3 regions of the Paenibacillus sp. 1781tsa1 genome follow, and region 3 is predicted to be linked to each of the others. Evidence: predicted binding sites of a transcription regulator. Region 3 holds the regulator's gene; each other region holds the start of a gene.
The links. Region 3 encodes Rex, which represses fermentation and respiration genes when NADH is low (regulators of the CRP and FNR family bind a similar motif). Its sites were predicted from a motif close to TTGTGAAATATTTCACAA; they were not measured.
Positions count from the first base shown of each region.

Region 1 (10,095 bases), 4.4 Mb from region 3:
ATGGGTGTTTGGTGATCTTAAACCTCAGAATGTGCTGGTATCCGATTATGGGCAGGTGGAATTGATCGACTACGGCGGAGTTACGTCTATTGGTCGAAGCGTTAAGCAGTTCACCGAATGGTATGATCGGGGCTTCTGGAATGCAGGCAGCCGTACAGCAGATGGTACCTATGATGTGTTTGCATTTGCATTATTGTTGATTCATGTACTTGAAGCAGACGCGCTCAAGGCACTGGCAGCAGAAGGATTACCGCAACTGCGAAGTGTGAATCAGCTCGTAGCGCTGGTGGAGCGCAGTGAACGACTGGGTCCTTTTCGCAATTGGACGATTCAGGCACTACGAGGTCAGTTTCGTGATGCAGGTCATGCGGCACAAGCGTGGAAGGAAATGATGGCTCGTCCCACGCCACTTCGCCGTCGTTCCAAAAGTACAACACCGCGCTGGCTTAAGAACGCATTCGCTGTATCTGTGATTTTACTTATTGGAGTGCTCATCTATGCACTACGTTTCTGATCTGTGAGAGTGCATATACATAACGCAAGGAATGAGGAACAGGTATGGAGGCTTTACGCTGGAACATGCTGGTGAAGAACGTGCTGGATGCAGCGGAAGAGCATCAGTTATGGGTTCCCGGGGATCGGATTATCGTCGCAGTGTCGGGCGGGCCGGACTCGGTGGCTTTTTTGCATATCATGCACGAGATCAGCAAGCGGCATGTCCCGCTTGAATTGATCTGTGCGCATGTGCATCATGGTTTCCGTCCCGAATCTGATGATGAAGCGGAGAAAATGATGGAACTGGCACAGCAGCTTGGCATTGCATTTGAATGGACCAAGGCCGATGTTCCTTCATATATGGAGCTGACGGGTCAAGGACCACAGGAAGCGGCCCGCAACAAGCGGTATGCTTTTCTACATGAAGTAGCTACCAAATATAATGCCGCAAGCATCGCTTTGGCACATCATGCGGATGATCAGGCGGAGACAGTCATGCTTCATTTGCTTCGTGGAACCGGCTTGTCGGGACTCTCAGGAATGAAGTTTAAAAGGCGAGAAAAAAATGTGGAACTTATTCGTCCATGCCTTCGTATAAACAAGACAGACCTTGTAGAAGCTTGTAATACCCAGGGTTTTATGTATTTCAATGATGAAAGCAACGCCTTGCGTAAATATCGGCGTAATGCCATTCGCTTGGATGTGCTTCCTTTTTTGGGGCAGTATAATGGACAACTCACGCCGTCATTGAATCGGCTTGCCGAAATTGTGGGTGATGAAGACGATTTCATGGAGCAGAGTGCATATGACACATACAGGTGTCTAGTGCAGGTGAACGGCGGAAGGCAAACCTTTGAGGTGCCTTCCTTCTTGAAGTTACATGTCGCTTTACAACGAAGGTTGATTAAACTAATATTGAATTATCTGCCTTTGGACAGTGATTTTGTCGACTTTACCCGTATAGAAACCATTCGACGCAAGGTCATGGAGACCCATGTGACGACCTGGAGCCTGGATATAGGACAGACACTCGCCTGCACTCGGGAGTATAATCTGATTTCTTTTGGCATACGGACGGACGTACAGGATCAATCTTACGAGTATCGTCTTGCGCAATGGAGTGGAACTTATGAGCTTTCACTCACCCCAATTAATCGATATATTCGGTTGATGACGGTGAGTCCCGAGGACTATCATGTACCGGAATCGGCGGATCAAGCCGCGTTTGATGCGGATCAACTGCTTATGCCGCTGGTTGTGCGTTCACGGTTACCTGGAGATACCATGAAAGTAATGGGATTAAACGGAAGCAAAAAGGTGAAAAATATTTTCATCGATGAGAAAATCCCCCCATCTGTCCGTCCACGTATTCCTGTGGTATGTGATGGAGCAGGTCATATCATCTGGTTACCGGGTGTTCGACGGTCCAGTGTGGCTCCTGTCAGGGAGGGCACTTCCGCAATCCTGTACATGACTGTAGGCGATTCAGCGATTCAGGGGTAGTGGTTATGGTTCAGGTAAGGCTTTCATAGTATAACTTAGGAGGTTCGCACAGTTGCAGAACGACATTCAGGAAGTATTGATCAGTGAAGAAGAAATTCAGAGTAAAGTCAAGGAATTAGGCGCAACACTAAGTGCCGAATATGCAGACCGCAATCCTTTGGTCATTTGTGTGCTCAAGGGTGCGTTTATATTTATGGCTGATTTGGTTAAAAACATAACGGTACCTGTTGAAATGGATTTTATGGCGGTATCCAGTTACGGCGCTTCCACCAAGTCATCAGGTGTTGTCAAAATCATTAAGGATCTGGATGTAGCCGTTGAAGGACGGGAAGTTCTGATTGTCGAAGATATTATCGACAGCGGACTTACACTCAGCTATCTGATTGAACTGTTAGAAAACCGTGGTGCCGAGTCGGTGCGTGTGGTTACGCTGTTCGACAAGCCTTCAGGCCGTAAAGTTGAGTTGGAAGCTCATTACACAGGCTTTGACATTCCTGACGCGTTCATCGTTGGTTACGGTTTGGATTTTGCGGAGAAGTACCGGAACCTGCCCTATATCGGGATTTTGAAGCCGGAAGTCTATAGTAGCTAATATCCTGCCCGACCCAAGCCTTGAGCTGTTCATGGCTTCTGTTGAGAAGCCATGTCGGGCTATGTTAAAATAATTAAAGTGTCTCGAGAGGAGGTAGGGGATGAATCGGTTCATCCGGAATTCTGGTTTTTATTTGATTCTTTTTTTAGTTGTGGTGGGGATAGTCCAGTTCGTCAGCAATGGCGGCGAAGCCACCGATAATCCTAGATATGATCAGTTGCGTGCAGCGATCAAAGCCAACAATGTCTCTGAATTGACGGTTCAATTCAACGGTCAAACGTATCTCGTGACCGGTCAATACAAGAAGGCACCTGATGGCGCCAAATCAGAAAATTTCTCAACGTATATTCCTCCTACGGATGAGGCAATTAGTGAGCTTGTAGCTGCAAGTGAAACTAACAATTTCCAATATCATCAGGAGCCAATGAAAGGTGACAGCATCTGGTTGACGTTGCTGACTTCCTTTATTCCTTTGATCATTATGTTCCTGCTGTTCTTCTTCCTGTTTAATCAGGCTCAAGGCGGCGGCGGTAAAGTAATGAACTTTGGTAAAAGCCGTGCTCGTCTCTATAACGAAGAGAAGAAGCGGGTTACATTTGAAGATGTTGCGGGTGCTGACGAAGAGAAACAGGAACTTGTTGAGGTTGTAGACTTCCTCAAGGACCCTCGTAAATTCGCAGCAGTAGGTGCACGGATTCCTAAGGGCGTATTGCTCGTAGGTCCTCCAGGTACAGGTAAAACGTTGCTCGCTCGTGCCGTAGCCGGTGAAGCGGGTGTACCATTCTTTAGTATTTCAGGTTCCGACTTCGTTGAAATGTTTGTCGGTGTCGGTGCATCACGTGTACGTGATTTGTTTGAAAATGCGAAGAAAAATGCGCCATGTATCATCTTTATCGATGAGATTGATGCTGTAGGACGTCAGCGTGGTGCTGGTCTTGGTGGTGGTCACGATGAGCGTGAGCAAACACTCAACCAGTTGCTCGTTGAAATGGACGGTTTCGGAGCTAACGAAGGTATTATCATCGTAGCTGCAACGAACCGTGCAGATATTTTGGACCCTGCCTTGCTGCGTCCAGGACGTTTTGACCGTCAAATTACGGTTGACCGCCCTGATGTAAGAGGTCGTGAAGCTGTCCTGAAAGTACATTCCCGTAATAAACCACTGACTAAAGATGTGAAGATGGATATTATCGCGAAGCGTACAACAGGTTTCTCTGGTGCAGATTTGGAGAATCTCTTGAACGAAGCGGCATTGCTAGCAGCACGTCGTAATCGTAAAGATATTTCCATGAAAGAAGTTGACGAAGCGATTGACCGTGTCATCGTTGGTACGGAGAAGAAAAGCCGTGTCATCAGTGATCGTGAGAAACGAATCGTTGCTTATCACGAAGCAGGCCATACCATTGTAGGATACTTCCTGGAACATGCTGATATGGTACATAAAGTGACCATTATCCCGCGTGGACGTGCGGGTGGATATGTAATCATGTTGCCAAAAGAAGACCGTATGCTGGTTACCAAGCAGGAACTGTTGGATAAAGTAACCGGACTTCTCGGAGGTCGTGTAGCTGAAGAATTGTTCATCGGAGAGATTGGTACTGGTGCATACAGTGACTTCCAGCAAGCGACAGGTATTGTTCGCAGCATGGTTATGGAATACGGTATGAGTGAGAAATTGGGACCTATGCAATTCGGAAGTTCACAAGGCCAGGTATTCCTTGGTCGGGATATCGGTCATGAACAGAATTACTCGGATTCCATTGCGTATGAGATTGATCAGGAAATGCAACGCTTTATCAATGAATGTTATGAGAAATGTAAGGACTTGCTTGTTAAACATTCAAAAGAGATGCATCTGATCGCTCAAACTTTGCTTGAGGTAGAGACTTTGGAAATGGATCAGATCAAGCAATTGATCGAAACTGGTTCCTTAACTCCAAAAGCAGAGAACGACAATGATGGTGAAGGCACACCAACTGAAGGCGGAGAGCCAATCATCGACAACATCGGTGATGTGCGTGTCCGTATTCAAGGTAAAGATGAAACGCCTGAGCCACCAGCCGGAGATATTCCAAACGAAGCTCCGAATCTGGAAAAAGGTAATAACAATAACCCGGATGATGGCGGAACGAAGCCAACGTCTTAATGCATAATACATCTGGCTAGGACAGCAGGTGAAATCAGGAGAGCCCTCGGGCTCTCTTTTTTTGTCCATTATTTTAAAAGAGGATAGATAAAGATAAACGGGAGTTAGATGGCGAACCAGTTAGCAAACAGGTGGTTAAGGCGCAGTACTGGGCCTTTTTCATTTATTGACAGAGTCGTGAACGTTGTGTAAATTAGTTGTTAAACCGCTTGTGATTCGTTTCTCAAGCGAAGTTAACGACTTAGGTTAGCCCTACGAAACAGCGCATGACGCTGTCCCGATAAAGGAGAGGATCACAGGTGGAAGCTCTGGCTTTAGAGCGCAAGGCTGAGATGAACCGCGAGCTGCGTGAGCGGCTGATGGAATTGAAGAAGGAACGTAATGCCATTATTCTTGCCCATTATTATCAACGTGATGAAGTACAGGAGGTTGCTGACTTCCGCGGAGATTCGTTTCTGTTAGCCCAGAAGGCAGCACAAACAGATGCCGATGTGATTGTTTTCTGTGGTGTTCATTTTATGGGTGAAAGCGCTAAAATTTTGGCGCCGAACAAAACAGTTATTATTCCGGATGAACGTGCGGGCTGCCCGATGGCAGATATGGTGAACGTGGATGGACTACGCAGATTGAAAGCACAACACCCTAACGCCAAGGTTGTTACTTATATCAATTCCTCGGCTGAGATTAAGGCTGAGACTGACATCTGTTGTACTTCAGCGAATGCGGTTCGGGTTATTCAATCAGTGGATTCCGACGAAATTATCTGGGTACCTGATAAAAATTTGGGACATTATGTGCAGCAGCATACAGACAAGAAAATGATTATCTGGGAAGGTTACTGCAACACGCATGATATGCTCACAGTCAAAGATGTGGTGGAAATGCGAGCCAAGCATCCAAATGCAGAGTTTGTTGTTCATCCAGAGTGTCGACCTGAGGTTGTAGAGATGGGTGATTTTGTAGGTAGCACAACAGCTATTCTGGAGTATTGCAAAAATTCATCAGCGAAGGAATTTATCGTAGGTACCGAAGATGGTACAGGATATCAGCTTCGTCTGGATAGTCCGGATAAACAGTTCCACTTTGCTACCAAGTTTCTTGTATGTCCCAATATGAAGGTGAACAACTTGAAGAAACTGGTGAAATGCCTGGAAACGATGAAGCCGCAAATCTACGTGCCACCGGCTGTTGCCGACAAAGCCAGAGAATCACTAGAGCGCATGTTGTTGGTAAAATAGGATGCGCTACTCTTGCTCCAAGACAGGTGAATAACATGATACCGCAATATTTAGTTGATTTTGATCTGTCTGCGCTACCCATGGTAGAGACGGATGTATTGGTTATAGGCTCAGGGATTGCTGGTTTGTTTACTGCCATTAAGGCAAGTGAACAACAACGTGTATTAATGATCACGAAGAAGTCATTACTTGAAAGTAACACCAGATATGCGCAGGGAGGAATCGCTGCGGTTATTGCTGAGGATGATTCACCTGCATACCACTTGCAGGACACACTTGTTGCAGGAGCGGGCTTATGCCGCTCCGAGGCGGTAGAGGTATTGGTGAATGAGGGTCCGGACGGAGTGAAGGAACTGATTCGTTTAGGTACTTTGTTTGATCTGGAGAACGGCGAGTTGGCATTGACGCAGGAAGGTGCGCATAGCCACCGCCGTATTTTGCATGCCAACGGGGATGCCACGGGATATGAGATTGTACGTGCACTTGCTGTCGAAGTGAATGAGCATCCTGGGATTGAAGTATGGGATGAGCATTTTGTTGTTGACCTGATTACAGAGCGAGGGGAATGCATTGGCGCACTGGTTCAGAAGGATGACGGATCGCAAGTATTCGTGAAGGCACAGGCAACCGTTCTTTGCTCTGGTGGGGCAGGACAATTATACCGATACACAACGAACCCCGACGTAGCTACTGCCGATGGTGTAGCGATGGCTTATCGGGCTGGTGCTATCGTGCGTGACATGGAATTCATCCAATTTCATCCCACCTCTCTTTGTTACCCGGGGGCCCCGCGTTTTCTTGTGTCAGAAGCAGTACGCGGCGAAGGAGCATATCTGCGCAATGTGAAGGGCGAACGCTTCATGGATCGTTATCATGCCCAGCTTGAACTAGCACCACGCGATATCGTGGCACGAGCGATTGTTAGTGAGATGGAGTCCACCAACAGTACCTTTGTGTATTTGGACATTACGCATGAACAGCCAGAGATGATCAAGCATCGGTTCCCTACCATATATGAGACTTGTATGCGTTATGGATTAGACATGACAACGGACTGGATTCCCGTTGCACCTGCTGCCCATTACATGATGGGTGGAGTGAAAACGGATTTGAGTGGAGAGAGCAGCATCTCTCGATTATTTGCTTGTGGCGAGGTGTCTTCTACAGGAGTACATGGAGCTAACCGCCTGGCAAGCAACTCTTTATCAGAAGCGATTGTATTTGGGCGGAGAATTGTTGATCGTATTCAATCTCTTCCTCAGCTTGGTTCATTACAAGTAAGAGCGGGTGCGCCTTCATCTGGAACCATGAATAGCAAGATCAACAAGATCATGGAAGAGCAAAAGCCGATATCCGAAAGACGCTTACGATTACAGAAAATGATGGTTCGTCAGGTAGGCTTGCGCCGGAAAGGTGAGGACCTGCAGAAGGCCATGGACAAGTTGCAACAGGAATTGCAATTTTTTGATCAGACACTCACTCATAAGGAAGAGCTGGAGTATGCCAATCTTCTGACCTGTGCCTGGTTAGTTACAAGCGGAGCATTACACCGCGAGGAGAGTCGGGGGGCTCACTATCGTGAGGATTTCCCGGCACGTGATGATAACGTGTGGCAGAAGCATAGTCTGCAGCAGCGAGAACAAGCGATTGTGGAGGAATTGATGTCATGATACTGAACGGATATAATGAAGGGCTTATCGAATCAATCAAAAACTGGCTTCGTGAAGATGTTGGTGCAGGCGACGTTACAACGAGTGTGACGATCCCAGCAGGCAACCAATCCAAGGCCATTATACACGCCAAAGACAATGGTATTATTGCAGGCATGACTGTGGCTGAGCTGGTATTTCAGGTCGTTGATCCCGATCTTGTATTTACACCCAAGGTAACAGACGGAGACAAGGTTACCCACGGCACGATTTTGGCCGAGGTAGAGGGAAGTACACATTCACTGCTTACGGGGGAACGTTTGGCACTCAATTTGCTGCAACGTATGTCCGGAATTGCTACGCGTACGCGTGCCTACGTAGATGTGCTGGATGGTCTTGAGACCAGGCTCGTGGATACACGTAAGACAACGCCGGGTCACCGATTACTTGAGAAATACGCAGTGCGCGTGGGTGGCGGAGCGAATCATCGATTTGGACTGTACGATGCTGTTATGATTAAGGATAACCACATCAAGGGTGCAGGCGGAATCACCGAGGCGGTACAGCGTGCCAGAACTGTTATTCCACATACGATGACAATTGAAGTGGAGACTGAAAATCTGGAGCAGGTGAGAGAAGCCTTGCAAGCCGGGGCAGATATCATTATGCTGGATAACATGCATCCAGAGCGGATGCGTGAAGCGGTTGAGCTTATACGTGAACAGGCTCCTCATGTGAAGGTTGAAGCATCCGGTAACGTATCCCTCCAGACCATTCGTGGTATTGCAGAGAGTGGTGTGGATGTAATTTCGGTTGGCAGGTTAACCTATTCTTTTGAGAGCCTGGATATCAGCCTGGATTTAAATGAAAAGAAAGAGGGGTGAACCCCTTTGATTCTAGTTGTAGACGTGGGGAACAGCAATATGGTGCTCGGTGTATATCAAGGCCGGGAATTGCTGCACCACTTTCGTCTGAGTACATCCCGTCAGTCAACAGTGGATGAATACGGCGTATTGATTTATAATTTATTTCATATGTCCGGCATCAGGGCAAGTGACATCGAAGGTGTCATCATCTCATCTGTGGTTCCGCCACTGGTGAATGTCATCGAAGCGATGTGTGAGAAATATGTAGGCAAAAAAGCTTTACTCGTCGGGCCTGGCATCAAAACTGGCTTGAACCTGCGATACGAGAACCCTCGTGAAGTGGGTGCAGATCGTATTGTTAATGCAGTGGCAGCCGTTGAGAAATATGGCGGCCCTCTCGTTGTGGTCGATTTCGGTACCGCAACGACTTTTGACTGTATTGACGAGAAAGGTCACTACCTGGGGGGAGCTATTGTACCTGGCATTCAGATCGCCACTGAAGCGCTCTATGAGCGGGCATCCAAGCTGCCGCGTATAGAGCTGGAGAAACCTAAAAAGGTCATTGGCCGTAATACTATTCATGCCATGCAAGCAGGTATTATATTTGGCTATGCAGGGCAGGTAGACGGTATTGTAGAACGCATTCGCGAGGAGATGGGTGCGAAGCCCAGAGTTATCGCGACGGGTGGTCTCGCTACACTTATCGCAGAAGAAACCCGTAGTATAGAGGAAGTTGATCCGCTGCTTACGCTTGAAGGGCTGCGTATTATATATGAGCGGAACCGGGAAAGGTGAGCATAGAGACGGCATACAGCGGGCTGAGATTACAGCTTAAGTGTTGTGCCGTTTTTTCTGTGTTACGACTATTATGGCGATACGCCAAAGGAGGCTGAATGACTTGGAAAACAACAACAAGCATGACCGGTTAATTCGTGGTACAGCAATGAATGGAAAGGTAAGAGCCTTTGCTGTCCAAACTACAGAACTGGTTGAGGAACTACGCAGAAGACATGATACGTTTCCCACGGCTACAGCTGCCATGGGGCGTACGGTTACAACAGCAGCCATTATGGGTGCAATGCTCAAAGGTGAAGAGAAGTTAACGGTACAAGTCAACGGCGATGGGCCAATCGGACAGATTGTAGCCGATGCCAATGCCAAAGGCGAAGTACGAGGATATGTTTCTAATCCGCATGTACATCTGCCAAGCAATAGTGTGGGGAAACTGGACGTTGCCGGCGCGGTTGGAACGGAAGGTTTCATTAACATAACGAAGGATCTGGGATTGAAAGAGCCATATCGTGGCAGTGTGCCTATTATTTCAGGAGAACTGGGTGAAGACTTCACGTACTACTTTGCTCAATCGGAGCAAACACCTTCTGCTGTAGGCGTTGGTGTGCTCGTTGATACAGATAATTCAGTTATTGTCGCAGGCGGATTCATTATGCAACTGTTGCCGGGATTGACAGATCAAGAGATCACGGCGATCGAAAACGCCATCAGTACGTTGCCGCCAGTGACGACGTTACTGGAGCAGGGGCTTGAATTGGAAGAGTTGCTTCGCCGATTGTTGCCAGATGTACAAGTGATGGAAGGATTGGATATT
Region 1 covers NZ_JAMYWY010000001.1:61,290-71,384, forward strand. The annotation lists gene NKT06_RS00295 (serine/threonine protein kinase) at 1-514, shown strand, start outside; gene tilS (tRNA lysidine(34) synthetase TilS) at 559-1,998, shown strand; gene hpt (hypoxanthine phosphoribosyltransferase) at 2,051-2,590, shown strand; gene ftsH (ATP-dependent zinc metalloprotease FtsH) at 2,691-4,736, shown strand; gene nadA (quinolinate synthase NadA) at 5,036-5,974, shown strand; gene nadB (L-aspartate oxidase) at 6,010-7,644, shown strand; gene nadC (carboxylating nicotinate-nucleotide diphosphorylase) at 7,641-8,507, shown strand; gene NKT06_RS00330 (type III pantothenate kinase) at 8,514-9,284, shown strand; gene hslO (Hsp33 family molecular chaperone HslO) at 9,358-10,095, shown strand, end outside.
Region 1: the regulator Rex is predicted to act here: its motif matches at 4,946-4,963, upstream of nadA (quinolinate synthase NadA).

Region 2 (10,095 bases), 570 kb from region 3:
GCTGATTACTGGGCAAGAGCTTCTTCGGTTATTTTGCGAATATCAAACGGGGAGCGAATACCTTCATCGATCATGTCGGGGAGAATCTGTTCCAGGAAATACTGCACACAGTGGAGGTCGATATTTTTGATTTTGACCAAGGCATAACGGTACATGACGATAAATTCTTTTTCCGTATTTCCACGTTGGAGTTCGGCAAAGGCTTCGTATACCTGATCCATCTTGTCTGCGACTTCCAGAATCAGTCCTTCGACCGATTGGTCTTTGCCCTCACGCAACTGTCTGCGGAAAATAGGCTGGAACTCTTCAGGAATATTTTCATTGATAAAATGCTCAACCATGCCTTCTTCTACCTTTTGCAGCATCGAACGCAGTTCCAGTGAATAGTGTTTGACCGGCGTTTTGATATCTCCAATGAAGATTTCGCCATAATCATGGCTGCTGGTGATCTCGTATAACTTCTTCCAATCCACGGTGACTCCATGCTGCTCCTCAATATCTGCAAGTGTTTTGGCGTACTGTACCACTTTCCAAGAATGAGCGGAGACGCTGTGTTCTTCGAATTTGAATTTGCCAGGTGTACGAATAATACGTTCAAGATCATTCAATGACCTGAAGTACGTATGGATTCCCATATAAGCGATCATCCTTTGCTGATTGAGTATAGGTGTGAGTATCCATCGACTATACACCAGTTATGTCAACTGTGGATTAACGCGGATAGCGACGAAGGTAAAATGAATTTTAATTCTCTATAGAAGGATGAGAGGATGAAAGGGAACCATTCGAGAGAGTACGCAGCTTATCGATAAACCATAAAAAGCCACGATGTGTGTGACTGAACGTAAGTTCGGCATCCATCGTGGCTTTAATGTGTAGATGTTGTGTTACCTGGCGCTACATAGTTGCTGTTGAATGAAGAATTATGATTTTTTACGTACCGGTGAAGTATACCAGTAAGCCATTCCGACAAAGAGGGCACCACCGATGATATTACCAAGCGTTACCGGAACCATGTTGTGGAACCAGCCTGCCAGTGTAATGGTATCCGGGTGGTTTGGCAACAGCCAAGACAAGGACAGCAAAGTCATATTGGCAACACTGTGCTCATACCCACTTGCAATAAAGGCGTACAGACACCACCAGATGAGCGCAATTTTGGCGATATCCTCTTTCGTGCGAGCAGCCATCCAGATCGCCAGACAGACGAGCCAGTTACAGAGAATGCCGCGGAAGAACAACTCCGATACGGGGGCGGCCATCTTTTTGGCTGAAGCGACGAATAACAGATGTTCAGGCGCAGCCGTTTTGAACAGGCCGCTGCCTACAATAAGCAGGCTGAGCAGGATCGCTCCTAACAAGTTGCCGAGAAAGACGAGTCCCCAGTTTTTCAGTGTATCTTTAACTGTGGTCCGGCCTGCGAGCGTGCTCATGGTGAAAAACATGTTGTTGCCTGTAAATAGTTCCGATCCTGCAAAGATGACCAGCGTGAGGGCGAGTCCGAAGGACATGCCCATCAACATGGTTTGCAGTGGTGACTGCGCCGCAAGGAGCGGAGCACCAATACTGAAGATCAATACGATGCCAAGTCCTACATAGGCACCCGCCATTAAGGCGGCAACCATGTAGCGTGAAAGATTGGAGTTCATCTGATCCCGTTTTTTAACCGCAGCTTCAATAATTCCCTCAACACTTGGTGTATACATCACGGTTCCCCCATTATTTGCATCAATCTATGAACGTTTCAATGGAGCTATATTTCGATCCAGACCTGGCCGTTCTCTACCTTCACCGGATACATCTGCACTTGCCCATTGTCCGGTGCTTGCACAACACCGGTAGTGAGGTCAATTTTCCAATCATACAGCGGATCGTACAGATAATGTCCTGACACGATGCCTTCTGCAAGCGGCCCACCCTTGGGGTGGGGATTGTGATTATCCACAGCGAAGATGGTGCCATCCGATGCACGAAAGACAGCAAGCTGACGGTCCTGAATCTCAACTACTCTTCCGATTCGAGGCAGGAATTCTTCAACTACTCCGGCAGGGAAGTAGGTGGCTGATTGTTTTGTCGTCATCTTAAACCACTCCTTATCTATTTAACATTCTCCAGTATTATTCTTGCAAGCTTGCTTATGGACGAGCCGACACTTCGATACCATGGAACATTTTACTTTGGCCTTCCTCATTGCGAATCGCTTTTTGCCAAGGTTCTTCCACATGCTCAAGTGCGAATTCAATCCGCTGCATCAATGCTTTGCGTTCCTCAAGGTTATCCACGACAACCGAACGAATATGCTCCAGACCCATGCGTTCCACCCACTCCGAAGTCCGTTCCAGGTAGTTACCTGTCTCGCGGTAATATTGCATGATCGCTCCACACAATTCAATCAACTCTTCATCCGTTTTCACTTTGCATAGGGAATCAGCCAGTCTTGCTTTAATACCGCCGTTACCACCGATGAAGATTTCCCAGCCTCCGTCGTTACCAACAATACCGATATCTTTGGTACATGCCTCTGCACAGTTCCGTGGACAACCGTTGACGGCATATTTAAACTTGGCTGGCAGATCGAGGCGTTCAAATTTACGTTCGATGCGAGCGCCCATTGCCATGGAATCCTGTGTACCGAATCGGCAGAATTGGGAGCCGACACATGTTTTGACCGTACGCAGCGATTTGGCGTATGCATAACCTGAAGGCATATCCAGTTCAGCCCACACTTTAGTCAGATCTTCTTTTTTGACACCAATCAAGTCGAGGCGCTGACCGCCGGTAACTTTAACTGCTTTAACATCATATTTGACTGAAACGTCAGCAATGCGTTTGAGATCCGCTGGTGTAGTCACCCCGCCATACATCCGAGGTACAACCGTATAGGTCCCATCTTTTTGAATATTTGCGTTCATGCGTTCGTTAACAAAACGGGATTCCTTCTCATCTTCATGTGTGTCTGGTGCAATCATGCCAAGATAATAGTTGATTGCCGGGCGACACTTCGAACAACCCTCAGGCTGACTCCAACCCAGTACATTCATGACTTCTTTGGTCGTTTGCAATCCCTTTGCACGAATCTCGGCTACAATCTCATCCCGTCCCATGGAAGTACATCCGCATATGCCCTGTTTGGCTCCACTGCTGAAGTTATCACCAAGTACATATTGCAGAATCTGTTCCACAACAGGTTTACATCCCCCGCAAGAGCGGGTTGCACCCGTACAGGCTTTGATTTCATCTACGCTGGTAAGTCCTTGGTTCGTGATGACATCGACAATTGTGCCTTTAGTTACACCGTTACATCCACAGACAATCTCGTCTTCCGCCATCGTTTCTACAGAGGTGGTTTTCTTATGACCGCCGCAGCCTGTCCCCATGAGTGAGCTATACAATTCTTCGGTCATTTTAGTCTGTTGTTTGATCAGTTTCTGCAATTCGGCAGAATCCGTAATGTCACCGAAGAGAACGGCACCGACCATTTTATTATCGCGGAGCAGAATTTTTTTGTAGGTCCGTTTCCAGTCGTCTTTGTGTGAAATGACGGTGTGTTCCGGACTGTCGATGAATTCACCAGTTGAAAAGACGTCCACACCCGAAATTTTCAATTTCGTGGATACTACTGAACCTTCATAAGGAGCCGTCTCTACACCACAGATATGTTTCGCGAGAATCATGCCCTGCTCGAACAATGGGGCAACGAGGCCGTAACATACCCCGCGGTGCTCTGTACATTCCCCAACCGAATACACATTGTCAAGTGAAGTCTGCATATAGTCATTTACGACAATACCCCGGTTCACTTCCATACCGCTTTCGCGAGCTACAGCCGTATTGGGTTTAATGCCGACAGCCATGACAACAAAATCAACATTCAGTACGGAATCATCGGCAAAACGAATTCCTTCAACCCGTTCGCCGCCTAATAATTCGGCAGTCTGAGCACCCATTTTGAAACGGATACCCTGACGTTCAAGTTCCGCCTTCAACATGGCTGAAGCTTGCGGATCAAGCTGACGCTCCATCAGATCTTCCATCAGATGCACTACGGTAACTTCCATGCCGAGTTGTACCAAACCTTTGGCAGCTTCAAGACCCAGCAGTCCGCCCCCGATAACGGCTGCTCTTTTGTACTGTTTAGCAGCGTAGAGCATCACATTACAATCGGCGATATCGCGGAAACCGACTACGCCTTGCTTGTCATGTCCCGGTACGGGGAGAATGAAGGAGCTGGAGCCTGTTGCAATGATAATTTTGTCGTAAGGAACACGAGTGCCATCTTCAGTCAAAACTTCGTGTGTCTCGGCATCGATTCGTGTGACTGTTGTGCCTGTGTGCAGCGTAATACCGTAATCTTCATACCAGTGTAGGTCGTTCAGGACGATGTCGTCGAGCGTTTTGCTTCCTTCCAGTACGTAAGACAACATAATGCGGTTGTAGTTGGGATAGGGCTCTTTGCCAAAAACGGTAATATCAAATCGCGTAGTTAATTTTAGAATTTGTTCAACGGTACTGATTCCTGCCATACCGTTACCAATGATAATGAGGTTCTCTTTTTTTCCGTTCATGTGTGTATGCCTCCTTGAATAGACGCTGTACAGTACCCAAAATTTTAATGGTTTATATTTGAAATTATACAAGGTGTTAACGATAGTTTATGTGATTTAATTCACTAATAAAGATAGTTCAGTCATAAATTCTTTGGTGTGAGCCCCATCACAGAATTTTATTTTTATTTTCAAACAAATAAGAAATACGAACTATTGTTCTTGTTTTGGTTTCGTTGTACTATCAAAAGTGGGCTATGTATGTTCCCTATCTCTTCGAAAGGACGTTTTTGCATCATGATGGGAAGATCCCACCTTATTATCGGGACAGGCGTATCGCTATCTGTGCTGCAGTTGGCTGGTATGCCGGTGACTGCACCGGCAGTTACGGTTGCTCTGATTGGTTCATTATTGCCTGACATCGATGAGCCGAATTCGCTGCTGGTATCGAAAGCCTTGCCTAACAGTCTGATCAGGTTGTTACAGACGATTCTGTTGCCTACAGCTGTCTTCGTGTATTTCTATGTTCATGCCAAACCATGGAACCTGTTGCTTGCGATCCTCATTGCGCTCGTGTCATTCCTGCCTTCGCGTTCGCTTCGCAAAGTGTTGATGTTCGCCATTGGACTCGGTCTGGTGTTCTACGGTCACGCATTTGCCCCCTGGAATCTGATTGCAGGCAGCCTGCTTATGCTGTGCACTACGCTAACGCATAGGGGATTAACGCATACCCTATACGGCACTGCGATATGGGCTGGTTTACTCTACAGTACGACCCAGCAGCAGGGACCGGAGATCTGGGTAGCGGGAGGCACAGCGTATGCGATGCACCTGTTGGCCGATTCATTAACCAATCGTGGCATTCGTCCGTTACCACCGCTCAAATGGCGTATACGGGTGAATCTGATGAGTACAGGAACCAAGCGTGGGGCCGTTGTAGAGAATGTCTGCATTGTGCTTACCCTTATTTTGGCCTGGATTGCATTCTCACCGTTATTTCTTTAATTAAAGCGACAAACGCCAGCCAATTTTTATGGGCTGGCGTTCTTAAATTGAAGATTTTTACATGAACAGAGTGTCTGGTGGTCTCTGACCGGAAATCATTGATGACTAAGCTAAGCACAATTTCAGGAGAGGAGTAAGTTCAGACTTTTGTAGGTGTACCGCTAAGTGTATCGATGTCAGTAGAACCAAATACAAATAAAACAACAAGAATAAGCACAATTAACAGTTCCGCAAACCCGGTTCCGTCAAACTCGGACATGATGTCCACCCCATTTCTTGGCTATTAGGAATTGATCCTCTGTTGAAATGCCTGTATAACATCATTCAGCGTCATATCGCCGCCAGTTTCATCCAGGAATTGTACCAGTTTGTCTGAATTGGAGGGTGTGACCTTTTGAAGTGTTTTATATTGACCAACCAATTCTACAATCAATGTAGCCTCACGAAACAACGTGACAGCATCCACTCTCAACTTTCCGCTCACCAATAACGCTGCTACAATCAGTTCGAGATTTTTCCCTTTGAGGCTTCCGTTAAGGAGGGTATTAGCAGCGTTTGGTTTTTTGTTAGAACCTTTATTTGATTTTCCGTTCCTTCCCACTGCCATAACAGATCCCCCACTGGTTGGTGTTTGGTTATTGATCTTTCATTATCTTATATCTTATGTGGCAGTCTCCATAATGTTCGACCTATTAATCTAGTTGATTAAACCAAAAAAAGAGACATCCCGGTCTGACGGGACATCTCTTTCAGGCATAAATATTTAAGGATTTTCCATTTAACCAAACTACGCATTATCAATAATGGTATTCATCGTTGTCCGATCAAGACCTTTAACCAGTTTAACAATCAGTTCTTTGGCTGCATCGTAGTCATCCGTATGAATGATGGAAGAAGAGGTATGGATATAACGTGCACAAATACCAATAACTGTTGATGGTACACCAATACCGCTCAGGTGAACTTGACCTGCATCAGTACCACCTGGTGAGATGAAATACTGCATTTTAATCTGATTGGATGAAGCCGTATCTTGAACATATTCCACCATTCCGCGATGAGTGAACATACCCGGGTCAAAAATACGAAGTAATGCTCCTTCTCCGATATGTCCAAATGACTGTTTGTCACCTGTCATATCATTCGCTGCGCTACAGTCAAGTGCGAAGAAGATATCAGGCTGAATCAGATTGGCCGCCGTGCGTGCACCGCGAAGCCCCAGTTCTTCCTGAACTGTTGCACCAGCATAAAGTGTGTTAGGCAGTTTTTCCTTATGCAGTGCTTCAACCAATTCAAGTGCAAGACCTACGCCGTAACGATTATCCCACGCTTTGGCCATAATTTTTTTCGGGTTCGCCATCGGCGTGAACTCACAGACTGGCACAATCTGCATCCCTGGATGAATGCCCCAGGATTCTGCTTCGGCACGGTTGTCTGCTCCAATATCGAGATACATGGAATTCAGATCAACAGGTTTGTTCCGCTGAGACTCGTCCAGCAAGTGTGTAGGTGTAGAACCTACAACTCCGGTAATCCGACGATCAGGTGTGATGATTTCCAATCGTTGAGAAAGTACAGCCTGACTCCACCATCCACCCAGTGGACGGAATTTGATCATACCTGTTTCGGTAATGCCCGTAGTCATAAAACCAACTTCGTCAAAGTGTCCGGCTACCATAACTTTAGGACCGGATTCCTCTCCCCGTAATACACCAAATAGACTCCCCAGGCGATCCTGGACGAACTCATCCGTATAAGCGGAAAGCTGCTCTTTCATCCAGCCGCGAAGCTCACGTTCAAAACCGGATGCGGAGGGAAACTCCGTCAAAGTGCGAAACATTTCCATCGTTTTTTCATTCATGTGTCAACAACTCCTCTGTTGGTATGTATTTCAGGTCACAGTAGAACGGCTACCTGCCTGTTGTCCTTTTAGATGTAGTTCAAAAAGTCGACTATCTTCATCTCAACTTCTTGGTACTGAAAACCAGACTTTTTGAACACGTACATTAATATGTTGAGGACTTGTTATTTAACCACTGGTCACATTACAGTATGAACCTTGCGCAAGTGATTGTCCATGTTTATGTCACGTATTTAAGGCATATTTTGGACGCTTGCCTTATCCATGTTTCATGACTTTATCCGCTGTAGCCGCAGTCCCGATGCTAGTTCAATGAATATGAATATACAGAGGAGATGTCATCATTTTATGAAGTTTTTTGTACTCCATATTTCCTTGTCTTCACACAGGAAGGAGCTAAATATCAAATGAAGCCTCCAGAAGAGGGCACGGAAAAAGTACTGTTCATCGTTCTTTTTATCTTGCTCGTGATTGTTCTTCTTTATTTATAGAACGTATCTATGAGCCCGCAGATCCGGCGTATTCCTAACCTGTTTCCACCGTATGACGTTGTTGGAAACATATGCTGTTCGTCGCCGGATACATAACCTTCCGAGGATTAACAAACAATGAATATAGGATTACACTCATTGGCATTCAGCCGTAGCTTTGAACCATTTTGACATAGAGGAGGTCTTGTATCTTGCCAGCTCAATCTGCATCCGGAAGCGAAAAGAAATCGTCGTCCCTGTCCATGGATGAAAAGGAATACAAAAAAGTTGCAAAAAAACATGAGCCGCCTCGTCCAATCCTGAAGAACTGCCTCAAGGCATTTTTGGTAGGAGGTACCGTCTGCTTGATTGGACAGGCCATTCAAGAGGCTTTCATGGCCGGTTTCGACATGACATCGAAGGAAGCTTCCAATCCTACGGTGGCGGTCTTGATTCTCATATCGGTTATTCTGACTTGTCTTGGCGTATACGATAAAATGGCTCAATGGGCAGGAGCAGGAACGGCTGTGCCGGTAACCGGATTTGCCAATTCCATGTGCTCTGCTGCACTTGAACATCGTGCTGAAGGGCTGGTACTTGGTGTTGGGGCCAACATGTTTAAACTTGCTGGTTCCGTTATCGTATTCGGTGTCGTGGCAGCCTTTATTGTAGGCATCGTGTACGCCTTTTTGGGATTTGGAGGTGGGCACCTGTGAAGCGATTGGGTCGCCAAACGTGGCAATTTGAGAATCGTCCGCGAATTATCGGCAGGGCGGCAGTTGTAGGACCTGATGAGGGCAAGGGTCCCTTGTCATCTGATTTTGATTACATCTATGACAACCTTGAGATCGGCGAGAAGACGTGGGAGAAGGCAGAACGCAAACTGCTCGAACAGGCCTCCCAGCTAGCTTTGATTAATGCAAATATTACCAAGGAAGAGCTTCACTTTTTTGTGGGTGGAGACCTGATGAATCAGATTATCAGCAGTTCCTTCTCCGCGAGAAAATTGGGTGTGCCTTACCTTGGTGTCTTTGGAGCCTGTTCAACTTCTATGGAAACGTTGGCGCTGGCGTCCATGATTGTAGACTCGGGAGCTGGCGATTATGTCCTTGCAGGTACGGTTAGTCACAACTGCACGGTTGAGAAACAATTTCGTTATCCGACGGAGTATGGCTCTCAGAAGCCGCCTTATGCGCAATATACCGTTACGGGTTCAGGGTGTGGTGTGGTGTCCCGTACAGGTGATGGTCCAGTAGTTACCAAGGCCACCATTGGACGAATCATGGATTTGGGAATCAAAGATCCCTTCAACATGGGTTCAGCGATGGCACCGGCAGCAGCCGACACCCTGATCTCTCATTTCAGGGATACGGGGCTGGAGCCTGGCTATTACGATCTCATTGTGACCGGGGATCTGGCTTCCGTCGGTTTGCCAATTACGAAAGAACTTCTGCAAAAAGAAGGCCTTCCCATGGAACAGACGGTATTCAATGATTGCGGCCTGATGATCTATGATCGGGAGAAACAGCCTTATGTGGTTGCCGGGGGAAGTGGCTGCGGGTGTTCTGCCACGGTAACCTACGGTCACATTTTAAATCGGATGCAGAAGGGTGAACTCAAACGGGTGCTCGTTGTTGCTACTGGAGCGCTCTTGTCTCCGCTCTCGTACCAGCAGGGTGAAACTATTCCCTGTATCGCACATGCCGTAGCTATAGAAAAGGAGGGATAAATGAGATGCAATTCTTGTGGGCATTTATCGTTGGTGGTTTGATCTGTGTTGTAGGACAGCTTCTAATGGATAGTGTCAAGCTTACACCGGCACATACCATGAGTACACTTGTTGTGGCAGGGGCGGTTGCGGATGCACTCGGTCTCTATGATCCATTGGTCAAGTTTGCAGGTGCAGGTGCTTCCGTGCCCATCACAAGTTTCGGTAACTCTTTGGTGCATGGAGCATTGACTGAACTTGAGAAAGAGGGATGGATTGGAGTTATAACCGGGATCTTTGATCTGACAGCGGCGGGAATATCGTCAGCGATCATCTTTTCTTTTCTCGCGGCATTGGTGGTTCGTCCAAAAGGCTAACATCATATGGCAAATTCATTTGAACATAATTTTGATTCAAAAAAGGCTTCGGATTACTTCTATCCGGGCCTTTTTTGTCGTATTCATGCGTGAACTGCGGTGAATCTGACGGGTTGGAAACAAATTGTGA
Region 2 covers NZ_JAMYWY010000001.1:5,015,538-5,025,632, reverse strand. The annotation lists gene NKT06_RS22685 (response regulator transcription factor) at 1-5, shown strand, start outside; gene NKT06_RS22680 (YfbR-like 5'-deoxynucleotidase) at 6-635, opposite strand; gene NKT06_RS22675 (formate/nitrite transporter family protein) at 924-1,706, opposite strand; gene nirD (nitrite reductase small subunit NirD) at 1,754-2,080, opposite strand; gene nirB (nitrite reductase large subunit NirB) at 2,136-4,565, opposite strand; gene NKT06_RS22660 (metal-dependent hydrolase) at 4,842-5,549, shown strand; gene NKT06_RS22655 (hypothetical protein) at 5,833-6,156, opposite strand; gene NKT06_RS22650 (M42 family metallopeptidase) at 6,337-7,410, opposite strand; gene spoVAC (stage V sporulation protein AC) at 8,093-8,596, shown strand; gene spoVAD (stage V sporulation protein AD) at 8,593-9,609, shown strand; gene spoVAE (stage V sporulation protein AE) at 9,615-9,965, shown strand.
Region 2: the regulator Rex is predicted to act here: its motif matches at 4,655-4,672, upstream of nirB (nitrite reductase large subunit NirB).

Region 3 (10,095 bases):
TACACTGCCCGGACGAACAAGTTCAGCCATAATGGCATGTCCCAATTCATGAATGGCAACCCTTTTCTTCTCTTCCACACTGGACTCACGGTCTGTCTTCTCGCCCATCATGACTTTATCAATAGCCAGAGACAAGTGACGTTGTTCTATGTGTAACAGCCCATCCCGCATGGCGTATATAGCTGCTTCATTCATCACACTTTCGAGCTGTGCACCGGAGAAACCATACGATTCTTCCGCTGTCTTCTCCAGATTAACTTCTTTCATCAGAGGTTTATTCACCGCATGCAGTTCCAGAATATGCTTTCTGCCCTTCTTGTCAGGCAAGTCCACTTGAATATGGCGGTCAAAACGTCCTGGACGTGTCAGGGCGCTATCCAGCATTTCTTTGCGGTTCGTTGCAGCAATAACCAGTATTCTTGGCGTATCGGAAGAATAGATTCCATCCATTTCCGTTAAGAGCTGGTTCAGCGTCTGATCATACTCACGCTGTTGTCCGCCCTCACGTTTACCCCCGATGACATCAATCTCATCGATAAATATAATGGCATTTTCTTTATTTTCCTTGGTGGCACGGGTTCTCGCATCCTTGAACAAATCCCGAATTCTGCTGGCACCCACACCAACATACATTTCCACAAACTCACTACCCGATGCAGCTACGAAGACAGAATCGGTGTAATGGGCTGCAGCTTTGGCCATCAACGTTTTACCTGTCCCTGGAGGGCCTGTCAGCAAGATCCCTTTTAACGGGCGAATCCCGAACTTGCGGATCTCTTCATGTTTGATGAGAAAGTCTAGTGCTTCACGCAATTCTTGCTTGGCACTGTCCTGACCACCAATTTCTTCAAAAGTAAGCTTGGTCGGACCTTTTTTCTTCCGTTTACGCTCCTGTGCAGCGCCTACGGTAATCCCGCCACGCATCTGCATCATGAACAACAAAGCTCCGACAAACACCGCTGCAATTAGAATCGGAACAATGTTAACACCAGTAAAAGCAAGAAAAATAATCAACACGGGGACAAATCCAATGGCAATTTCTTTGGTCCACTTAGGCATTAGGCCACACTCCTATCTGACCGGGCACACGCGGCAGAATAATAAACTTGCTGGCATCTCCGTCTCTGAGACTGACATATACATTGTTGTCATCCATCGCTGTATTTACCTTTATCCCATTCGTCGCCATCTTCGACAACGTTGGTGTAATCTCGGTGTACTGTTTGTTCTCCATCGCCTGAGCTACGGTAAACATCGCATCACCCCACCAACTTTCCAGTGCTTCACTGGAATGATCCACAACATCCAACTTTAGTGAACGAGTTCCAATCAAGGTCTGTCCTTCTTTGTGAATATATTGTACCAGTCTGCCCAAATCAACATCAGGTTGCAGATCCAGTTTCAATTGTACGTCATTGCGGTTAATAGTTAATTGAACGTCATTGACTCCATCGTACTGGGTAACCATCTTTTCAATCGGATTCTGCAAAGCCACCTGACGATACACAAACCAACCTCCAAACAACACAACGGCTGAAATGACGGCAGTTAAAGCAATAGGCAATACTTTTAGCTTCAAGTGAATTACCCCTCCCAGATTTTGGCCTAACCTACTGGCTTATTGGTATATACGAATATGTGCACATTGACTCCTGCGAAAATTTCGACAGGTTTATTTGTTTTGAATGTAACAATGAGTACATATCTGAGTATATCACATCGTATATACAATTTCGAAGGCGAAAATATGAATAAATTATTAATTTTAACTATTTAAATCAAAACTGTTCACAGGCAACACAAAGAACCGGTTCAGTCGGATATCCGTCTGCCGGTTCTTTCATTTCTATGATTCTCTAGCTAAGTTACTCTATTGGTTCTAGCTGTTCGGGAGTGTGTAGACCAAGTCCACCTGTTCTCCATTGCTAAAACGATAAAATCGATAGTGGTTATGCGTACCGTCTTTATAATACACTTGCCACACATATATTCCATTCACAACTCCGGGCATGATTCGTTTAATCTCACCGGCAGGAACTTCGGAACTAAAGCGATTGCGTATCTGTGCTTCGGACATCCCATTCTGCAGCAGTTCACTGTGTACAGCGTTAGCACCTGTAGCAGGTTGATTGTTTGCATCGAATTTAACCCAGACCATTACATCCTGGTTATCCTTGTTTTTGCCGATCAGGGTCCAGTAGATGTTGTCAGAGCCTTCTTTATCTCCCCAGATGTACTTACGCAGTTCATCATAAGATGTAATGCCCAGTTTCTCCTGTGCTGCCTGTATGGCGAGCGCTTCTTCCTTACGCTGGTCCTGTGTGACATACACGTAATAACGCTGAAGCCCAAACAGAATCAGAACCAGTGCAAGCAGCGAAATCCATATCCACTTCTTTTTTTTCTTCAAAAGCCGAACTTCCTTTCCCTATGATGCTCTGCAATGCAATTAACGAGCAAGCAAACCATCAAATGCCAATTGAGACTCACGCAAAATGCGCTCTTCATCCAGCGTCAGACATTCGCCATGTTTGACCACTTGTTTTCCATCTACCCATACATGCTCCACATCTTTGGCAGAGGCCGAATAGATCGTATGTGAGATCAGGTCTGTATGTGGGTAGAAGTGTGCCTGTTCAATGTCCAGGGCGATGAAATCAGCCTTCATGCCTACCTGAAGCGCTCCGGTATTGTTCAGGAAGATGGATTTAGCACCATATGAAGTTCCGAGTAGTAACGCTTCGCCCGCTGGCACTGCCGTCGGGTCACCAGACACACCTTTGTGGATCAATGCAGCCAGTCTCATTTCCTCAAACATATCCAGGTTGTTGTTGCTTGCCGGTCCGTCTGTTCCGAGTGACACGGTAACTCCTGCTTTCAGCAACGCAGGTACCCGCGCAACACCGGAAGCAAGTTTCAGGTTACTTCCCGGGTTATGGGATACAGCCACATCATGGCGGGCCAAAATTTCAATCTCTTCATCATTCAGATGCACCGCATGTGCAACCAGGGATGGACGGGAGAAAAAGCCCAGTTTCTCCAGATGTGCCACAGGACGCAGTCCATAGTCTGTAACGTTCTGCTCCACTTCACGCAGCGTTTCCGACATATGTGTATGCAGAGGAAGGTTAAGGTCATTCGCGACCTGTACAAGCTTCTCTATGTAGTCAGGAGGGCATGTATATGGTGCGTGTGGCGAGATTACGGTTGTGATGCGACCATCTGCCTGTCCATTCCACTCACGTGCAAACGCTGCCGACTCCTCCAGCTTCCGCAATTGCTCTTCTTCCGAACACAACCCGATTACACCACGTGCCAGTGCTGCTCTAACACCGGATTGTTCCACAACTTTGGCAACTTGATCCATGTGATCATACATATCCAGGAAAGCTGTAGTTCCGCCTTTCAACATTTCAAGCACGGATAGCGAAGTTCCCCAATATACGTCTTGTGAAGTCATTTTCGCTTCCATCGGCCACATTTTTTCCTGCAACCATACTTGCAACGCAAGATCGTCTCCGTGTCCTCTGAGCAACGACATCGCTGCATGACCATGCGTATTGATCAGACCCGGCAGGAAAAACAATCCTTTTCCATCCACTTTGGTGCAATTTTCGTCTCCATCCGGCAATGTCTCACCAATATGCACAATCTTGTCATTCTCAACAACCATGTATCCATGAACCACATTCCATGTTGTGCCTTCATTTACAGCAAATTTGCCGTTATGAATTACCCATCTATTTGTTGTCATCTTCCTCGTCGTCCTTTCCAGTCTCCAAGTAATAGGCCAAACTAAGCAGATCCGTTGTAAAGTCAGCATGGTGAATGCGGATATGTGGCGGTGTTTTTAGAATGGTTGGTGCAAAATTAAGAATTGCTTCGATTCCGGATTCAATAAGCTGATCGGCTACATTTTGAGCTTCCGTATCTGGAACTGTAATAATCCCGATGCGGATGTTATCCGTCTTAACCGCTTCCGTCAATTCATTCATTGGTTTTACCGTCAAACTGTTGATTTGACTACCAATCTTCGGTCCATATGCATCGAATACAGCAACAATCTTCATGTTGTCTTTCAGATATGCGTTGTAGTTGGACAAGGCCTGTCCGAGGTTACCCGCGCCTACCAGAGCTACATTAATTTGCTGATCAATTTTGAGAATGTGACGAATTTTCTCGATCAAATAGGATACATCATATCCGATCCCTTTTCGACCAAAATCACCGAAGTAAGCCAGGTCTTTTCGAATTTGGGCAGGATTCAGATCCAGCCTCTGTCCAAGCTCTTGAGAAGAAACAGTAGCCACCTCACGCTGATGCAACTCGTTCAAATAGCGCAAGTATACAGGCAGACGTCGTACCACCGCTTCCGAAATTTTATCCGATTTCATTCTTGCTCCCCCTTACCAATGCCACGATAAAATAATAGATGAAAAGATGAGCATTCTGTATAAACTCCAAGATAGACGTGACATTTTATACAGAATGCTCCTTGTAATTTAGGTTATAAGTTCTTACGTGCAACTGCATTAATCGGATACGGAAATATCTAATAAAGTTTAACGCCAAATGATCGTGTCATGCAATGATATAACGAACAAAACAACCATTATTCTTGTTCATTAACAGGTTTTTCTAACCACTCGGTAATTCGTGGAACCATCTGCTCCGTGAGCATATGCTCCATTTTGGGACCAGGTAATGAATATAAAAAGAATTTGCCATAGTACGCTTCAATCACACGTGTATCATAAACAATGACAATACCTCTGTCCTTCGCTGTACGCACCAATCGGCCAAATCCTTGCTTGAAACGAATGACCGCTTGCGGCACAGACAGTTTCATAAATGGATTTTTCTTTTGCTCCTGGAGCAACTCACTCTTGGCTTCCACCAACGGATGATTCGGCGGCTGGAAAGGCAGGCGCACAATAGCGAGACAGGTCAGTGCTTCTCCCGGGATATCTACACCCTCCCAGAAGCTGCTCGTGCCCAAGAGTACCGTAGCTTTGGCATCCTGGAACCTGCGAGTCAACTTGGAGCGGCTTCCACTGTCCACACCTTGGCCCAACAACGAGATGTCGTTACCAGACAGTGCCTCCTTCAGCGGATCATAGACCTGTCGCAGCATCTTGTATGAAGTAAACAGAACCATCATGCGTCCACGCGTGGAAATTGCGGTCTCTGCAAGTGATTGCACCAGCATATTGACAAAGTGCGCATCACCCACACTGCCTTTCACACTTGGGAAATCACGGGGAATCACTAGAAGTGCCTGATCGCGATAATTGAATGGTGACGGCAGCATCGACGTTAACAGCCGATTATTCTCGGAGGCTTCCTGTAAGCCAAGCTGCTCAATCATGAACTGGAATGACTTATCTACAGATAGCGTAGCCGATGTAAGCACAACACTTTTCTTTTTATCAAAGAACAAATCCTTCAGTTGTGCACTGACATCTACAGGTACGGCATACAGTTGAAGAGATTTACTTCGGAACTGACCGCTGGCTTCCATCCAGTACACCGTTTTGGCATCATCCATACGCATGAAGAATCGCAGATTCTCCTTCAATGTGGTCAGATCTTTCAGCAATCCTGTAATGTCCGTAATCAGACTATCCGATTGATAGTCATCCTGATCCTCTTTCACCTCAAGCAGCAATTTGTCCCCTTTGCGAACCAAATCGCCCAGAGTCACATAGATCTGGTTCTCCAGATCCTGCAACTCCTGCCATTTCGCAGGTTTCTGAGATGCCTTCAGGCGCAGGGAAAATTGCCCTGTCTCTCCCGGTGAAGCATCACTTCGTTCAGGCAAAAGACCGAACAGGGCATCGCTCATACGATCCCACAGTTCCTTAACCTCAACAGCTAGCGGGAACATCTGATCCACCATGGAGCCCCATTGCACCGAATTTTCATGCCCGGATAACTGCGAACGAAGCATAGGCAGTTGTCCATTACGACTGTCTTTAAACAGACGGGTCAGGGTATGAACCAACGTGAAATATTTCATATGCATTCCAAGATGTTTACCAGCTACATCCTCCAGATGATGGGCCTCATCGATCACAAGACTCTCATAGGCTGGCAACAGCTGATGTGCTGCTTTGACATCCGTAAACAGTTTGGAGTGATTGGTAATTACGATATCAGACAACCCGGCCTCATGTTTGGCGCGATGATAGAAACATTTGCGGAACCATGGGCAGGATCTTCCCAGACAGGACTCAGATTCGCTCTGTACCGTCTCCCAGAAGTCGCCTCCGCGTCCGCTAAGGTTAAGCTCCTCATCATCTCCAGTTTCGGTCTGAGTAAGCCACACGATCATCTGAGCGGCTGTGAAATAATCCTCTTTGGGTGTGGCGAATTCACGTTTATTGATTTTGTGCTCGAATTTGCGCAGGCACAGGTAATGTCCACGTCCCTTGAAGACAGCAGCCTTAAACGGAAACGGAACCACTTGGGTCAGCATTGGAATATCCCGCTCTCTCAATTGCTCCTGCAGATTGATCGTATGGGTGCTGACCATGACTTTCTGTTCTTGTTTCACACTTTCGTAAATCGCTGGCAACAGATAACCCAGAGATTTACCGGTACCCGTTCCAGCTTCGATCAAGAGATGTTTCTCTTCATCCAGGGCTTGCCTTACACTGCTGAACATTTGAGTCTGCGCTTCACGCTCTTCGTAATGATCCAACGTATCCTTCAGGTTCTCCCGAACCTGGTCCATAAACTGTTCGAAGCTTACACCATCGAGGGGGTTACCCTCCCGTTCATCACGTGGTGCACCAATATCGGTCCAATCACTTACATTAAGAGCAAGCTGCCGATAATAGGTATGTCCGTCCAGATCCTGAATCGGCTCTGCTTCCTTCTCACTGCGCATCCCGTCCAAGAACCAACCCAAGTCACTGTCTTCTGGTGCGAACAGGTCACTGAGCCGCTGAATCGTTATGAGCGGTAATTCCTTTAACTCATCCAGACACTTGAGCAGCACATAGGCTGTCGCCAGTGCGTCACTGTCTGCCTGATGAGGGCGATCATGTTGAAATCCAAATTCAGTAGACACATAACCGAGTTGATAAGAACCCAGTGATGGGAACGTAATCTTCAGAAAATCAATGGTATCCAGAATACGGCCAGTGAACGGCAGATAACCACAACGGTCAAGAGCATTCTGCAAAAAGTGAAAATCAAAAGCTACGTTGTGTCCAACAAGCACCACATCGTTAAGCAGCGGAACCATCTCCATCATCATCTCTTCGAGTGAAGGAGCGTCCGCCACATCTTCATCGGTAATACCCGTTAACCCCGAGATAAACGGGGGAATCGGGACACCAGGGTTCACATAAGAACTATATATTTGAGTTATGCTGAAGTCATGATCTATGATGGCAAGTCCGGCTTGTATAATCTCACCGTCGGACTGCGTGCCGGTTGTTTCGAAATCCAATACGGCAAATTTCATTGCAATATACGGTCCCTTCCATTCCAGTCTATGTTACAGCATAGCAAAAAAAAGGGGATTTGAAAATTAACTGACAAAAAAGCGGTGTCCCCGCCGCTATGCCAAAGGAGGGAACACCGTTTTTTTGTCGCCGAATTCCCGCTTAATGAAGGGTCGTCAGCTGATTAGCATATTGCAATTTTCCCCTGTTCAACCTGCATGCTTCCATGTTGTACAGTGGTTCGGTCAACGTCGGGTCATACTGAAGGGCCTGTGCAAAGAGTGAACATGCACCCTCCGGATTCCCAAGCTTGGCTTGAATACAGCCCAGGGCATTACATACAAGTCCCTTCAAGCGAGGTGAACCCTTAAGGTACATGATCTGCTGCAAATGTGTCCCTGCTTCCGCCATTTGTTCCAAATTCAGATAGGCGAGTGCCAGGTAAAAACGAGTCAATGCACTCTCCGGATGGTCGGTCACAACCCGGGAGAACTGCAAGATCGCCTGCGGATACATCTGTAATTTGAAATAGCCCTGTCCTCGACTGAAACATTCCAGATGGAGTTCAGGCAGAGCGGTAACAGCTTCCTGTTCCGGTTCAAGGGAAGCAGGCTTATCCATCTCCCGCTCCCTCACCTGGCTCATCTTTTCTTCAAACATCAGCCATTCATCCAGCATTCCGTCACTCATCCGCTTAAGCAAGTTCCACTTTTGCAGCAATTCTTGTTTGTTCAGACCTTCAGCGGAAGGATAGCTCTTGATAATTTCATCTAACATGTCGTTCATTTCTGCGAAAACATGCTGGAACATCGTTGCATCCCCACCCTTGAAAAAATGGATTAGTGCAGTGACCTGTACTCATTTTTTGCTTCAAGGGCCGATTTCATTCTCCTTACCAGTCGATTACATAATTGTTGCGTGGACTTCCTGCTTCATGGTTTGTACAGGCTTATTCTGTCCATCTACAAATACAACGGTTGGTTTGTGAGTATTTGCCTCTTCTTGCGACATCATGGCATAAGAAATGATAATGACGTTATCTCCAGGTTGCACCAGGCGTGCAGCTGCGCCGTTAAGACAGATGACCCCGCTTCCGCGCGGTCCTGGAATCACATAAGTTTCCAGACGTGCACCATTGTTGTTGTTCACAATTTGCACTTTCTCGTTTTCCATCAAGTCGGATGTTTCCATTAAGTCTTCGTCTATGGTAATGCTACCCACATAGTTCAAGTTGGCTTCCGTTACCGTAGCCCGGTGAATTTTGGATTTCATGAGTGTTCTAAACATGGGACAGTACCTCCGATTTTTGCAACCTTATATTGTCAATCAATCTTGTTTTTCCGAATTTCACCGCAAGTGCAATGAGCAGATCGTCACGTCCTTGAACTTCTTCCTGATCTGCGAGCGGCTCCAGACTTGGAAAAGCCTGAATCTCAGCGTAGTCGATCACTGCAAGCGATGAGGTTGCAATCTGCTCGCGCAGAATACGACGGATATCTGCGGCGTTTATAGCTATACCCGTATCTGCGGCTTCCTGAGCTGCGCGCAGTGCCTTCGACAGAACCAACGCCTGTGTACGCTGTTCTGCGCTAAGATAGACATTACGTGAACTAAGAGCAAGACCATCCTCTTCGCGAACAATCGGACAGGGAACAATTTCTACAGGCATATTCAAATCATTCACCATCTGTTGAATGACCGCGACCTGCTGAGCGTCTTTCATACCAAAAAATGCACGCTGTGGCTGTACGATGTTGAAAAGCTTGGAGACTACAGTCGTTACTCCGTTAAAATGTCCTGGTCGGGAAGCGCCACATAGGCGCTCAGTCAATTGTGAAACAGATACCGTTGTCTGCGTTGCCTGTGGATACATCTCTTCAACTGAGGGAATAAATACGATATCTACTCCTTGTGAGCGTGCTGTTTCCACATCTCTGGCTTCATCCCGCGGATAACTGTCAAAATCTTCATTAGGGCCAAATTGAATCGGATTAACAAATATGCTTAATACCACGATATCGCTCTGTTGTCTGGCTGCCTGCATCAAGCTTGCATGACCTTGATGAAGATAACCCATTGTCGGTACCAGACCTACAACGGACGAACTGGACCGAATCGCTTGACGCTTCAAGCTTAGTTCCTGTCTCAACTCTGCGATTGTCCGTAATACTTTCATGAGTTACTTCCCACCTTTTCCTTGCGTTGTCCGTACAGTTGGTCCAGAACACCATCCGCAGCACTGAATACATGCTCTTCGGCCGGGAACGAACGATCTTTCACTTCTTTCACGAAAGCTTCGATGCTGGTTCTGATTAGTGTACCCACATCTCCATAGGTTTTGACAAAACGTTTGGGCGTATACGGAGAGGCGTATTGAACCACATCGTGGAATACCAGTACCTGACCATCACAGCCTCGTCCTGCGCCAATTCCGATGGTTGGGATGGACAGTTCCTCCGAGATCGCCCGTGCAACTTCTTCCGTAACCAGTTCAAGCACAATGCCAAACGCACCAGCAGCTTCCAGGGCTTTGGCTTCATCCATCAGACGTTTCGCATCCGCTGCATCCTTGCCCTGAATGCGGTAACCACCAATCTGATTAACCGATTGAGGTGTCAGACCGATATGTCCAAGAACAGGT
Region 3 covers NZ_JAMYWY010000001.1:4,443,752-4,453,846, forward strand. The annotation lists gene NKT06_RS19965 (AAA family ATPase) at 1-1,059, opposite strand, end outside; gene NKT06_RS19970 (hypothetical protein) at 1,052-1,579, opposite strand; gene NKT06_RS19975 (cell wall elongation regulator TseB-like domain-containing protein) at 1,880-2,410, opposite strand; gene NKT06_RS19980 (amidohydrolase) at 2,450-3,754, opposite strand; gene NKT06_RS19985 (redox-sensing transcriptional repressor Rex) at 3,741-4,394, opposite strand; gene dinG (ATP-dependent DNA helicase DinG) at 4,613-7,474, opposite strand; gene NKT06_RS19995 (tetratricopeptide repeat protein) at 7,617-8,264, opposite strand; gene panD (aspartate 1-decarboxylase) at 8,358-8,741, opposite strand; gene panC (pantoate--beta-alanine ligase) at 8,734-9,630, opposite strand; gene panB (3-methyl-2-oxobutanoate hydroxymethyltransferase) at 9,627-10,095, opposite strand, start outside.